DNA from 3 places in the Allobosea sp. GW821-FHT09G06 genome. Region 2 is predicted to be linked to each of the others. Evidence: riboswitches for the same ligand, from Rfam matches in the RefSeq annotation. Region 2 holds a riboswitch; each other region holds the start of a gene.
What was found. A riboswitch is a leader RNA that binds a small molecule or an ion and turns the genes downstream of it on or off. The one in region 2 is predicted to bind cobalamin.
Positions count from the first base shown of each region.

Region 1: another riboswitch for cobalamin. It lies ahead of metE (5-methyltetrahydropteroyltriglutamate--homocysteine S-methyltransferase); the one in region 2 lies ahead of AC07NY_RS10965 (CbtB domain-containing protein).
Region 3: another riboswitch for cobalamin. It lies ahead of AC07NY_RS01870 (hypothetical protein); the one in region 2 lies ahead of AC07NY_RS10965 (CbtB domain-containing protein).

Region 1 covers NZ_JBWKOI010000002.1:408,978-413,582, reverse strand. The annotation lists gene AC07NY_RS12060 (ribonucleoside-diphosphate reductase subunit alpha) at 1-1,288, opposite strand, end outside; cobalamin riboswitch at 1,402-1,601, opposite strand; cobalamin riboswitch at 1,754-1,956, shown strand; gene metE (5-methyltetrahydropteroyltriglutamate--homocysteine S-methyltransferase) at 2,073-4,421, shown strand; gene AC07NY_RS12050 (xanthine dehydrogenase family protein molybdopterin-binding subunit) at 4,484-4,605, opposite strand, start outside.
Region 2 covers NZ_JBWKOI010000002.1:156,735-161,339, forward strand. The annotation lists gene cobW (cobalamin biosynthesis protein CobW) at 1-262, opposite strand, end outside; gene AC07NY_RS10955 (DUF1636 family protein) at 267-656, opposite strand; gene AC07NY_RS10960 (CbtA family protein) at 667-1,407, opposite strand; gene AC07NY_RS10965 (CbtB domain-containing protein) at 1,420-1,596, opposite strand; cobalamin riboswitch at 1,634-1,819, opposite strand; gene cobU (bifunctional adenosylcobinamide kinase/adenosylcobinamide-phosphate guanylyltransferase) at 1,971-2,483, shown strand; gene cobO (cob(I)yrinic acid a,c-diamide adenosyltransferase) at 2,483-3,091, shown strand; gene AC07NY_RS10980 (MgtC/SapB family protein) at 3,189-3,653, shown strand; gene AC07NY_RS10985 (TetR/AcrR family transcriptional regulator) at 3,825-4,445, shown strand; gene AC07NY_RS10990 (acyl-CoA dehydrogenase family protein) at 4,442-4,605, shown strand, end outside.
Region 3 covers NZ_JBWKOI010000001.1:391,376-395,980, reverse strand. The annotation lists gene AC07NY_RS01875 (TonB-dependent receptor) at 1-2,161, opposite strand, end outside; gene AC07NY_RS01870 (hypothetical protein) at 2,158-2,916, opposite strand; cobalamin riboswitch at 3,145-3,349, opposite strand; gene AC07NY_RS01865 (ureidoglycolate lyase) at 3,457-3,849, opposite strand; gene AC07NY_RS01860 (hypothetical protein) at 3,739-4,077, shown strand; gene AC07NY_RS01855 (TetR/AcrR family transcriptional regulator) at 4,020-4,605, opposite strand, start outside.

The DNA of each region.
Region 1 (4,605 bases), 250 kb from region 2:
AGGGCACCACGCCCTGGCTCTCGCCATTCGTTCCCTTGATATGCGCGCCGAGACCGCGCACCGGCGTCCAGTCATTGCCGAGGCCGCCCGAGTACTTGGCGAGCAGCGCGTTGTCCTTCACCGCCTTGAAGATGCCGTCGAGATCGTCGGCGACCGTGGTCAGGAAGCAGGACGAGAGCTGCGGGCGCAGCGTGCCGGAGTTGAACAGGGTCGGGGTCGAGGCCATGAAGTCGAAGGAGGAGAGCAGGTCGTAGAACGCGATCGCCCTGCCCTCGCGGTCGATCTCGCGGATGGCGAGGCCCATGGCGACGCGCATGAAGAAGGCCTGCGGCAGCTCGAAGCGGTTGCCCCGGACATGCAGGAAATAGCGGTCGTAAAGCGTCTGGAAGCCGAGATAGTCGAACTGGAGATCGCGCTCGGGCTTCAGCGCCGCCGCGATGCGGGCAATGTCGAAGCGGCCTAGCTCGGTGTCGATCAATTCATTCTCGATGCCGGTCTTGAGATAGGCGGTGAAGTAGTCGCCGTAGCCGGCGGCCATCTCTTCCTGCGTCGCCTGTTCGGCATGGCCATGGACGAAGCTCAGCGCCTCGCGCCGCAGCTTGTCGAGCAGGAGGCGGGCCGAGACCTTGGCGTAGTTCGGCTCGCTCTCGATCAGCGTCCGCGCAGCGAGGATCGGCGCCAGTGCCAATTCGTCGAGCGAAATGCCGTCATAGAGGTTGCGGCGGGTCTCCATCAGGATCGGCTCGGCCGCGACGCCGTCGAGCCCGGCACAAGCCTCGCGCACGACCTTGTCGAGGCGGGCGGCGTCGAGCGGAACGAGCGTGCCGTCAGTGAGCTTCATCTGCAGCGACGGCGCGGCTGCGGCCGGCGCGGACCCGGCCTGCGCCCTGGCCCGCTCCTGCGCCCGTTCGGCGCGATAGAGGACATAGGCACGGGCGACCTTGTGATGCTCGCCGCGCATCAGCGCGAGCTCGACCTGATCCTGCACGTCCTCGATATGGAAGGTGCGGCCGGTCGCGGCGCGGCGAGACAGGCCGGAGACGACCTGTTCGGTCAGGTCGGCGACGACATCATGGATGCGGCGGGACGCGGCGGCGCTCGCGCCCTCGACCGCCAGGAAAGCCTTGGTCAGGGCGACCGCGATCTTTGAGGGGTCGAAGGGCGTCACCGCGCCGTTGCGGCGGATGAGCTGGTAGCCGGGCTCCGCCGCTGCGGCGCGCGGCGATGCAGCAGGTTCGGCACCCAGCGGGGCCAGTGAAGGCCGTTCGGCTTCAAGAGAAAGAGACATCGGCATCAACCCCAAGATGTTGGGGGCAAAGGCCGAGCGGTCGCGTCGAGAAGGCGCGCGACGATACGATGCCGCGACCTGCCAAGCGCACCACCGGGACACCCCGCCCGAGGACGTAAACAAAGGTCGCGGCAGGTCTCCTGGCTCGCGGGTCACCGCTCTCGTCCGTCTTCCCAAGGCCTTGCAGCCTCAGTGACAACGCTGGACTAAGAACTTACCGCTGACAGTTGCGGGGGCAGCGCCGGTCTCTCACCGGCTTCCCTCTTAGCTCTCGATCTTGCGATTCGAGAGACCATCGACAACTACATCTAGCGTTACTCTCCGCTCCGATGTCAATCGGTCGTATGCTCTTCCTCAACCGCATGTGGAAAGCGAGGACATCTCGGCGGCAACGCCCGAGCGCATGCCCGACATGAAGACATAAATATGTCTTTATATCTCTTGTTGACGACCCGCGAATGGCGGCCCATGATGCGGCGTCGAGGTTCTTCGGTGCGGCTTGCCGTATCGGAGCTAAGAGGGAAGCCGGTGAGAGACCGGCGCTGCCCCCGCAACTGTCAGCGGCGAGCTTTCTGCCCACCCATGTCACTGAGGCCGCGAGGCCTTGGGAAGACGGGCAAGAGCGACGACCCGCGAGCCAGGAGACCTGCCCCGACAACATGAACGTCCTCGGGCGGGGTGTCCCGGTGGTGCGCTTGGCGGCCCCGCCCGGATTCTTGCGTCCGGACGGTCCTCGTCCCGCGTCCGCTTTGGCCTTTGCCCCCAACTAGTCGGGGTTAAGCCTATGTCTCAATCAGTACCTGTCGCTGCACTCGGCACGCCGCGCATCGGTCCGCGCCGCGAACTCAAGACCGCGCTCGAAAGCTTCTGGGCCGGAAAATCCGACGAAAGATCGCTCGTCGAGGCCGCTGCGGGCCTGCGCGCGGCCAATTGGGCGCGCCAGAAGGCGCAAGGGATCAGCGTGATCCCGTCGAACGACTTCTCCTTCTACGACCAGGTGCTCGACACCAGCGTCATGGTCGGTGCGATCCCGGACATCTATGGCTGGAAGGGTGGGCCGGTGCCGCTTGGCACCTATTTCGCCATGGCTCGCGGCTCGCAGGGCGAAGCCGAGCCGCATACGTCCTGCGGCCATGCCCATCACAACCACGATCATGCCCATGGCGTCCCGGCGCAGGAAATGACCAAGTGGTTCGACACCAACTACCACTACATGGTGCCGGAGTTCGCACCGGGGCAGAGCTTCGAGCTCGCCTCGCTGAAGCCGGTGGAGGAGTATCGCGAGGCAAAGGCGCTCGGCTACGAGACGCGTCCTGTCCTGCTCGGCCCGGTGACGTTCCTGAAGCTCGGCAAGTCCAAGGACACGTCCTTCGATCCGCTGTCGCTGCTGGGCGAATTGCTGCCGGTCTATGTCGATGTGCTGCGCCGTCTCTCGGCGAATGGCGCGGAATGGGTGCAGATCGACGAGCCCTGCCTCGTGCTCGATCTCGATGAGGCCGCCCGCACCGCGCTGCATCGGACCTATGCGACGATCGCGCACGCCCTGCCGCAGCTCAAGGTGATGCTCACCACCTATTTCGGAGCACTGGGCGACAATCTCGACACGGCGGTATCCCTGCCGGTCGCAGGCCTGCATCTCGATCTCGTCCGCGCGCCCGAGCAGCTCGATGCGGTTCTGGCTAAAGCGCCGCAAGGCCTGGTGCTCTCGCTCGGCGTGGTCGACGGCCGCAACATCTGGAAGACCGATCTGGAGGCGGTCCTCGCAAAGATCGAGCCGGTCGCGGCCAGGCGCGGCACCGACCATGTCCAGGTCGCACCGTCCTGCTCCATGCTGCACTGCCCGATCGATCTGGAACTCGAAACCAGTCTCGATCCGGAGGTGAAGAACTGGCTTGCCTTCGCCGTACAGAAGATGGGCGAACTCTCCACGCTCGGCCGCTCGCTTGGCGGCGGGCGCGGCACCGTCAAGGACAGGCTGGCCGCCTCGACCACGGCAGCGGCCGCACGCAGGGCCTCGCCGAAGGTCAACGACAAGGCCGTCGCAGCGCGCATGGCTGCGGTCACGGAGGCCTTCGCTCGCCGCAAGAGCGGTTTCGCGGACCGCGCCAAGCTCCAGCGCGCCCGCTTCAACCTGCCCGCCTTCCCGACAACCACGATCGGTTCCTTCCCGCAGACGCCGGAGGTCCGCAAGGCCCGCGCCGCCCATGACAAGGGTCAGCTCGGCCATGCCGAATACGAGCAGTTCCTGCGCGAGGAGACCGCTCGCGCCGTGCGCTGGCAGGAGGAGATCGGCCTCGACGTGCTCGTCCATGGCGAGTTCGAGCGCAACGACATGGTGCAGTATTTCGGCGAGCAGCTCGCCGGCTTCGCCTTCACGCGCGGCGGCTGGGTGCAGAGCTACGGCTCGCGCTGCGTGCGTCCGCCGATCCTGTTCGGCGACGTTTCGCGGCCGAAGCCGATGACGGTCGAGTGGTGGCGCTATGCCCAGTCGCTGACGCAGCGGCCGATGAAGGCGATGCTGACCGGCCCGGTCACGATCCTGAACTGGTCCTTCGTGCGCGACGACCTGCCGCGCAGCGAGGCGTCGAAGCAGATCGCGCTGGCGATCCGCGACGAGGTGCTCGACCTGGAGAAGGCCGGTGCGGCGATGATCCAGATCGACGAGGCGGCGTTGCGCGAGGGTCTGCCACTCCGCAAGAGCGACTGGAAGCACTACCTCGGCTGGGCGGTGGAGAGCTTCCGCATCTGCGCGTCGGGCGTCGCCGACGAAACGCAGGTCCATACCCATATGTGCTACTCGGAGTTCAACCAGATCATCGACGCCATCGCGGCGATGGATGCCGACGTGATCTCGATCGAGACCTCGCGCTCGAAGATGGAGCTGCTCGACGCCTTCGTCGGCTACAAGTACCCGAACGAGATCGGCCCGGGCGTCTACGACATCCACTCGCCGCGCGTGCCGGATGTCGCCGAGATGACCGAACTCCTGAAGCTCGCACGCCAGCGGCTGAAGGACGACCAGCTCTGGATCAATCCGGATTGCGGCCTGAAGACCCGGAAGTGGGAGGAGGTCCGCCCCGCACTCGTCAACATGGTCGAGGCGGCACGGGAAATCCGCGCGGCCGCGCACTGACGAATGAAGCACAGCAGGCGCGACGGTGACGCCGCGCCTGCGATCCAAACCCGGCGACCATGTCAGGCCTTCGCGTGAATGGCCTTCCAGATCGCCAATGGCGTCGCCGGCATGTCGATATGGCGCACGCCATGGGGCGAGAGGGCATCGACGATCGCGTTCATGACCGAGGGCAGCGAGCCGG
Region 2 (4,605 bases):
CGAAATCGTCGGCAACGGTGCAGCAGATGCAGCCGTTCGGCAATTCGACGACGTCTTCGTCGCTGCAGCCGGCGATGCCGCAGCCCTTCAGGAATTCGCCGTCGAAGCCGAGATCGCCGAATTCGTTGACGAGCACCGCGAGCTTCTTGCCCTGCGCATTCTCGAGGAGATGGCGCACCAGCGTCGTCTTACCGGCGCCGAGGAAGCCGGTGATGATGGTGCAAGGCACCTTGCCGAGAGAGGCGGTCTGCGGAGCGTTCATGATGTCATCCTTGCTGGCGCGCCGGCAAAGGCGGCACGCGCGCGACCACGCCCTTGCGGAAGGACTGCGGCCGCTCTTTCCAGGGAACGATGCCGTTGGCGCTGGCGGCATAGGCCTCCGCCGCGCCGACGATCTCGTCGAGATGGGTATCGGTGTCGAGATCGCCGATCAGATAGGTCCATTTGCCATCGGCGCTGAGCGCGATGGTGCAGGGCCGCTTGCAGACGGCGAGGCATTCGACGGGCAGCACGGGGATCGTGCTGTCCTTGGCTGCGAGCTGCGCGGTGAGCCGCTCGGCCAGCGCCAGTCCCGGCTGGTCATAGCCTTCCGGGAGATCAGCGCGGGCACGGCGGCAGGCCGTGCAGACATGGATGGTGAGGTCGCCCTCGGGCATTGGCTTGCTTTCAGGCTTCGACGGCCCGGCGGCTCGCCCGGGGCCAGAGCACGCCGACCATGAAGGCGGTGACGAGCCAGAGCGCGGCCTGGATGCCGAGCGAGAGCGACGCGAAATGGGCGGCGACCTCGGCAGGCACCTTGCTCTCCGGCGCGGCCGGGTGCGGGGCGCCGACGACATGCGGGAGCAGGATCAGCACGATCGCCACGAGCTTGAGCCAGGGCTGCTCGAAGCGCAGGAACAGGAAGAGCCCGATCGCGGTGGCGATCGCCGTCCAGAGCCACCAGAGCTGGCGCTGCTCCAGTGCGGCGGAGGCTGCCCCCGGCAGTTCCGGCGCGAGCCCCATCGCAGGCGCAAGCCCGAGCGCGAGGAAGCCGCAAGCGCCCCAGACGAGCGCGCTGCGCTGATCGATCCTGTCGCCGGCCGCGATCATGCCCGCCAGCAGCAGCGCCGCGAAGCCGATCGCGGTCGCGATCGTCACTGCGCTGGTGAAGAGCGTGCGCTGGAGGCCGTCCTGCGGCTTCCATTCGGCATGGTCGTGGCCAGGGGCGTCGCCGGCCGGGCCATGCGCGAGGATGATTTTTGCTTCCCCGTCGAAGGCGGCCAGCGTCGGCGCTTTCAGCGCGAGCGCCGACTCATAGGTCTCGGCCTTGAGGATGAGCGGGGTGGTGGTGACATGCTGGAGGGCGGCGACGATCAAGCCGGCCAGAAGCCCGGCCAGGATGCTGACCGTGAGAACACGCGTGACCATGATGACTTTCCCTCAGTGGCAGGGAAAGGCGAGGCCGTGACGGGTGTCGTGCGCGGCGTTGTGCACGTTCGACGAGGCCGCGAAACCGGTCGTGTAGATCAGCGCGACGCCGATCACGAGCGCGGCGGCGACCGCCTTGACGCGTTCCGAAACGCTGAGCGTGGGTGTGGAAACCGAGGCGGTGTTCATAAGCGTTCTCCGTGGCCGCCCCGCCGGCAGCCGGTTGGATCTCTGCGGGTCGACGGCAGGTCTCCTGGCTCGCGGACTTCGCGCCCCTTGCCGCCTTCCCGGAGCTGGCGCTCCAGTGGCCGATGGCGAAGGACATCCGCTTACAGTTGCGGGGGCAGCCGCGGTCTCGCACCGCGTTCCCTTTTCACCTCCTCGCGGAGGCACCGTCACCGATCATCATTAGCCATCGCCGTGTTGCTGTGCAATGCAATGCGCGTCGCAAGGGCGTCATTCTCGGGCTTGACCCGGGAATCTCTTGCAGGAAGGGGCTCCGGTGCCTCCTTGGGGTGGAGGTGCTAGGGTCAAGCCCGCGCATGACGGCAGAGGATTTTTGAATGGAGTTGCCCCAGCTCACCCTCGTCCTCGGCGGCGCCCGCTCCGGCAAGAGCCGCCATGCCGAGGCGCTGATCGAGGCGCTACCGGCGCCCTGGGCCTATATCGCCACCGCTCAGGCCTATGACGACGAGATGCGGGAGCGCATCGCCGAGCATCGCGCGCGCCGCCCGGCGGGATGGCAGATGATCGATGCCCCGCTCGACTTGGCCGAAGCGATCGCGGCCCAGCCGGCAGGGCGCCCGATCCTGGTCGATTGCCTGACGCTTTGGCTGACCAATCTCATCCTCGCTGAGCACGACACGGCCGCCGCTCGCGAAGCCCTGATCGCCGCCTGCGAGGGCGTCTCGGCGCCGCTGGTAATGGTCGGCAACGAGGTCGGCCTCGGCATCGTGCCGGAGAATGCGCTGGCCCGCCGCTTCCGCGACGAGGCCGGGCGCCTCCATCAGGCGCTTGCGGCGCGTGCGGCCAGCGTGGTCTTCATGGTCGCCGGATTGCCGATGCGAGTGAAATGATGACGGATACTGATGACGCCGCCCGCCACAAGGCGAAGATGGAGAAGCGCAAGGCGGTGCAGGATGCCGAGGTCGCCTCCAAGACGGTCGAGAAAGGGCTTCTGATCGTCAATACCGGCCCCGGCAAGGGCAAGTCGACGGCGGCCTTCGGTCTGATCCTTCGGGCGCTCGGCCATGGCTGGCGCATCGGCGTGGTGCAGTTCATCAAGGGCGCCTGGTCGACCGGCGAGCGCAAGGCGCTCGAAGCCTTCGGCGATCAGGTCTCGTGGCACAGCATGGGCGAGGGCTTCACCTGGGAGACGCAGGACAAGGCCCGCGACATCGCCGCTGCCGAGCGCGCCTTTGCCAAAGCTAGGGAGCTGATGGCCGATCCGGAGATTCGCCTGCTGGTGCTGGACGAGCTCAACATCGCCCTGCGCTACGACTATCTGCCGCTCGCCGAGGTGGTCGAGGTTCTACGTGCCCGCCGTCCGGACCTGCACGTCGTCGTCACCGGCCGCAATGCCAAGCCGGAATTGATCGAGGCGGCCGACCTCGTCACCGAGATGACGCTGGTGAAGCACCATTTCGCAGCGGGTGTGAAGGCTCAGCAGGGGATCGAGTTCTAATAGCTTTCTTCGCCGGCTGCCGGTCCTTTGCCGCAGAACGAACGCGAACGGCCCTCGCGCGTTCATGCCCTCGATCATCGTTTGCGAGGGTGGGGCCATGAGTGGTTTTCTGTGGGGAGAGCTGGATCTGCTGCTCAGGCTGCTGGCCGGGATGGCGGCCGGCATCGTCGTGGGCTGGGAGCGGACCAACAAGCAGCGCGCCGCCGGGATTCGCACCTTCGGGCTGGTCGGATTGGGCACGGCCGCCGCCGCGACGATCTTCAGCGAGCCGCATGAGGCCGACGCTGCCAGCCGCGTCGTTCAGGGCTTGCTGACCGGGATCGGCTTCCTGGGCGCCGGCGTCATTGTCCTGCGCCGGGGGGCTTCGACGCCGACAGGGCTGACCACGGCCGCAGCGATATGGGTCACCGCCGCGCTTGGCTGTGCCGCCGGCCTCGGCGATCATGCGATCGTGGCATCGGCCACGGTGCTTGGGCTCGTCCTGCTCGCCATCGATCATTCGGTCGAGCGCTGGGCCGGCCGCGATCGGGCCGCGGATTCCGGCAACGCGCCGCCTTCCTGAGTGCTCGCGGCGCCGCGGGGGAGGGGCGCAGGGGCGCGCCTGAACGGTCTGTAGGCGATCTCGCTCAGGGCTTGCTGGGCTCGAACCCGGTCATTCTCGTTCCAGCTCTTGACGGCGGCCAGCCATCTCTTCAAATTGAATCCGAATTCAAATTCAATTTTGAGATCACCTATGGCCGGTCCGCAGTCGAGGCAACCCCGCAAGGCTGGCAAGCGCGAGGCGATCCTCGCCGCCGCGCGCGGCATCGTCTCGGAGGTCGGCTTCCACGAGACCTCGATCGCCGCGGTTGCCGCCGCCAGCGGTGTCTCGACCGGCAGTGTCTATTCCTATTTCGCCTCCAAGGCCGAGCTGATGGCGGAGATCGTCGCAGCCGTGTCGTCGCGCGAACTCGCCGTGCTGCGCGAGATCGCGGCGAGCGATGCGCCCGTCACTGAGCGCCTGACCGCCTCGGTCGAGGCCTTCGCTCGTCGCGCCTTCGCCAATCGCCGCCTCGCCTGGTCGATGATCGCCGAGCCCGCCGACCCGGCCGTCGACGCGACGCGGCTCGACTATCGCCGCGAGATCGCCGGCATTTTTCGCGCGCTCGTCGTCGAAGGCGAACGGCAGGGGGCTTTCCGTGCGGTCGATCCCGATGCCGCCGCCGCGATGATCGTCGGCGGCTTCATGGAAGCTTTGATCGGCCCGCTCTCGCCGGACCGTCCGATCACGCCCGAGCGCGGCCGCGAGATCGCTGCGGCTCTCGCCGATCTCTCCCTCGCCGCGCTGATTTCCCGTGAAGGACAGGCCGCATGACCACGCTCGACGCTTACGGCTACGACACCCATGAAGTGCTGAATCAGGCGCCGGCGCTGGCGGATTACGACGCCTTCGCCGCCGATCCGGCGCTCGGGCCGATCCTCGATGCCTTCGGCGCCGGCTGGTTCCGCGAGCAGGCGAGCGTGGTCGGCGGCCA
Region 3 (4,605 bases), on a different contig from region 2:
GCGCCTGCAATCCGGCCTGGAACTCGAGGCCCGGCATGGACGTGCCGTAGCCGCCATTGGCGAAGCGGGAATCGAGCTTGTAGGGCCGCTTGTCGATGCCGATGAAGATCGGGTGCTCGTTCTTGTTGAAGAGGTTGTTGACCAGGGCGAAGAGCTTCACGCCCTTGCTCACCTCCACCTCGCCGCGCAGGTTCCAGACCCAGAACGGGTTCTTGCGGTGGATCCAGTCGCGGTTGGGCTCGGCGAAGGGGATGAGCAGGTTTTCCTCGGTGTTGTACCACATCGGTCCATAGAGCACGCCCGAGACCTGCACCGACCACGGATAGCGCACGCCGCTCTGGCCGAAGCGCGTGCCGATCGCCGCCTGATACTGGTACATGCGCTCCGGCTTGCGGCTGTTGGCCGTCGCCGCCGCGCCCTTGTCCTCCATGTCGAAATTCCAGGAGCCGTTGCCGAACACCGACCAGCGCCAGGCGGTGTTGTCGTATCCGGCCAGCTTGAGGAGGTCGGCATCGAGCTGCAATTCGACGCCGCGCACGACGACGTCTCCGGCATTGTTCGCATAGTCGGAGGTATTGGCGACATTGGTCCGGGCGCGGGTGACGATGCGGTCGGAAATGACGTTCTGGAAGATCGCGAAATCCGCGCGCCAGCCGTCGCCGGCATAGGCTGCGCCGGCCTCGACCTGCTCGCTTGTCTCCGGCTTGAGCGAGGGATTGCCGAAGATGCGCCCGCCGCCGAGCGTGTTGAAATCGGCGGCGAGCTCCGTCGCCGTCGGGGCGCGGAAGCCGGTCGCATAGCCGACGCGGAAGGTCAGCCGGTCGGTCGCCTTGAAGGTCGCGCCGGTGGAATATGTCGTCGCCTGATAGTCGACCTCGCGCGGGCGCTGGCCGGCGAGGTTCGGCGTGTATTCGAAGCTGGTCGTGCCGAAGGTCCGGCGCACGCCGGCGCGCAGGGTGACGCGATCGTCGAAGAGCTTCTGGGAATCCTCGACATAGAGCGCGTTGACCGTCTCGGACTGGTTGTTGTCCTGCGGCGAGACGGGGGTTAGCGGATTGCCGGGAACGCCGATGCGGTCGCGGATCGAGCGCAATGTGCTGCGCTCCCAGTCCCAGCCGGCGAGCAGGTCGTTGCCGGCCCAGAGCGTCATGCTCGGCTGGAAGCGGGTTCCGACGATGTTCAATTCGCGGCGGTTGTAATCGGCTGACGTGCCGGCTGCCGGCAGGCCGGTGCCGCCCCGGATGACCGGCGAAGCCCAGCGGAAATTGTCGACGTCCTGCACGGCATAGCCTTGCAGCATCCAGCGATACTGTCCGCCGGGGAGTTGGCCGCGATAGGTGATGTCGACGGAGTTGTTGTAGCGGTCTTCCTGGCTGACCGTGTTGGCGCCGGAACCACGGAAGCCGACATCGTAGATGCCGTCGGTCCGCAGCGTCGTCTCGATGCGGTGGTCGGGATTAATCTGCAAGCCCAGCGCGCCAGCGATGCCGAGGCGCTTCCAGCCGGTATTGGCCATGGTCGTGCCGCCGCGGCCGGACCGGTAGTCGTCGCGCGTGCCGCCCGAGATCCCGGCGTAATAGTCGATGCTGTCATAGAGACCGCCGGTCTGGGCCTTGCCCTGCAGCAGCCCCCAGGAGCCTCCTGCCCCTTCGATCATCGTGCCCGGAGCGGTGCGGCCGGTCTTGAGGATGATATTGATGACGCCGCCGATATTCTGGCTGCCATAGACGACCGAGGACGGTCCGCGGATGATCTCGATGCGCTCGACATCGGCGGCGGAGAGCTTGGACAGGTTGGCCGTGCCGGCGCGACGGCCGTTCATCAGCACCAGCACCTGGCTGCGGAAATCCTTGCCCTGACCGTCGCTGGCGCCGCCGCGGATGTTGATCGAGGTCTGCCCGGGCGTCCATTGGCTGAAGAAACCGACGGCGTTCTCCGCGAGCAGGTCGGTGATCGATTGCGCGCGGGCCCGCTCGATCTGCGCGGCATCGATGACCTGGACCGTTCCGGGAATGCTGCTGCGCGGCTCGGGGCGGCCCGTCGCCGTGACGACGAGCTCGTCGAGCTTGATTTCGGTCTGGGCGAAGGCGGGCACGGTCCCGATCGCCGTCAGGCAGGTCGCGGCAAGCAGGCAGGCTTTGCGGGAATTCAGGCGGATCATGACAGGTTCCAGACGAGGATGGCCGAGCGGCGATGGCAGGAGAGGCGAAAGCCGCCCGGCACGGGCACGGCCTGCTTGTGGAGATGGTCGAAAAGCTGCGGCCGGCGCGGATCGTTGGGCGACCAGCTCAACCGATCGGCCTGGAAGGCGGCGAAGGCCGGCAGGTCCGGCAGCACCAGTGAGAAGGTCCAGTCGACCGCATCCACGCGATCGGGCAGGTCGTTGCCGAGCTGCGCCAGCACCAGATCGATGCCGGGTGTCTCGTCCTCGCGGTGCCATTCGCGCGGCAGGCAAGCCGAAAGGATCAGCCCCTTGGGTGCCTTCTGTGCGGCGACGATCCAGACGATCTGACGGGTAGCCCACTGCCGGCAGCGTGCCAGGAAGCCGGGGGCATCCGTGAAATAGCCCGGCATGGTGGCGGCCAGGACGGTAGCGGCGGCTTCGCAATCGACCGCAACGTCGTCCCAGCCATGCGGGATGATGACCGGCGGCTGCGGCAGGGCGGCGAGCCGGGCCTGCATCGTCGGAGACGGTTCGATGGCCGTCCAGCGCGCGCCGGGCCGGCGCAGCGCCGCGCCCAGCTGCCCTCCCCCGGCACCGATGTCGATCAGATCGTCGATCCCGGGCGCGAGCTGGCGGATGAGCGGCGCGACACGCGCGACATAATCGGAAGAGTCGATAGCACTGGCGTAAAGCGCAAGCGGATCCAGGGGCGCCGCAGAGGACGCAGGCACAGAAGCGGAGACAGAGTTCATACCTGCCTCTTATCGCAACGTTATAACATTGCAATAACTCATACCTGGCGCAGGCGCTCCGGGCGTAGTCCACGCCCGACCGCTCGCGTGGCCGCCTCTCGACCCCGTCAATTCTATCATGGTCGTCCAGCCCCTCGCTGTCGCGGCCGGGGCAAAGGGAGGAAGCGCGGCAGACCGGCGGCGGGCGCCCGGTGCACTGCGATTCCGCCGGACACCCCGCCCGCGCGACATCATCACTGCGTCGGGGCAGGTCTCCTGGCTTGCGGGTCGTTGCTTTCAGGCTGTCTTCCCGGCGCGGACGCCAGTGACTTCAGGTAGCCGAAAACTCACCGCTCACAGTTGCGGGGGCAGCTCCGGGTTCCGTGCAAGCGCACGTCACCGGATTCCCTCTTAGCTTCGGATCGCTCCGAAGACCTCGACACGGATTAACGTAGATGGCGAGATTGTGGCGTCAAGCTACCGATGGCGCGGCAGGCGCGAAGGCTGTGGACGGCAGCGACGAGGACCATCATCGCACAACGCGCTACCTGAAACCCCTCGTCAGCTTACGTCGTTCGCAGCGAGCACCTTGGGCTCGATCGCGATGATCTCGCAATCCGCCTCGGTGCCATCCTGCCAGGACTGGACGAGGAAACGCGCATCGGAGCCGATGGCCATGATCGGATGATGCCAGAGCCCGCGGCGATAGATCACGCCCTGCGAAGCGGAGAACGAGAAGGCGGCGAGTGTCGAGAGATCGGGCCGGCCATCCGCGCCGTCCCGGGCGACGATGACGATATGGCCGGCGCCATCGAGCGGGACGATCCATTGGATCGAATTCACATGCCGCTCCAGCATGGCGATCGCGAGGCCCCGCTGCTGCTGCTTGGCCGAGAAGATCGACGTCACAAGTCTGGTGCCGGCCCGGACCTCGGCAGCCGGATGAGCATGGATATCGTGCCGGCGCGCGGTGCCGTTATTCGCGGTGCGGCCACTTTCCCCGGCTTCCACGATCTAGCCGAAAGGCTCGAAAGCGGCCTGCGTGACCGGCTGGATGCGAAGCGGGGTAAGGGGCTGAAGCTCGGTCCTGCCGTCATCCTGCATGTTGCGTTCTTTCTTCTCGCTTATCGCGCCAGCGCTGCGGCGAAGACCGACGCGATCGCGTCCAGCCTGCGCGCGTAATCCGCGGCACTGGGTGGCGTGCCGAGCTTCGCTCCCGCGGCGGCAAAGAGCAGGCTGGCGGTCCAGTCGTCGGCGCTGGCCGGCAGGCGCGATAGATTGATCTCGCCGCCTTGCTCGGCCTGCATCAGCAACGCGCGGGCAAAGGTCGAGAAGATCCGCTCGAAGGCCTGCAATTCACGCGTCGCGATCGTGTTCATCACGGCCTTCAGTTCGACGAGATGCTCGCCGGTGCCGAAGCTGGCATAGGCCAGCCCGTGATGCGCCTGAAGCAGCGCCGCGAGCCGCTCCGGAAACGGCCCCTGCCTTGCCACGACCTCACGGCAACGTGCTTCGACCCGTCGCCCGAGCAGGTCCAGCATGGCCCGGAAGACATCGTCCTTGCCCTTGAAGTGCAGGTAGAGCGTCGCCTTGGCGAGCCCCGCCTCCTTGGCGATGTCGTCCATCGAGCTGCGCTTGTAGCCGTAGCGGGCGAACAGACGCAGCGCCGCATCGGCGATCTGGTCGGTGCGGGCATTGGCATCCTCCGCA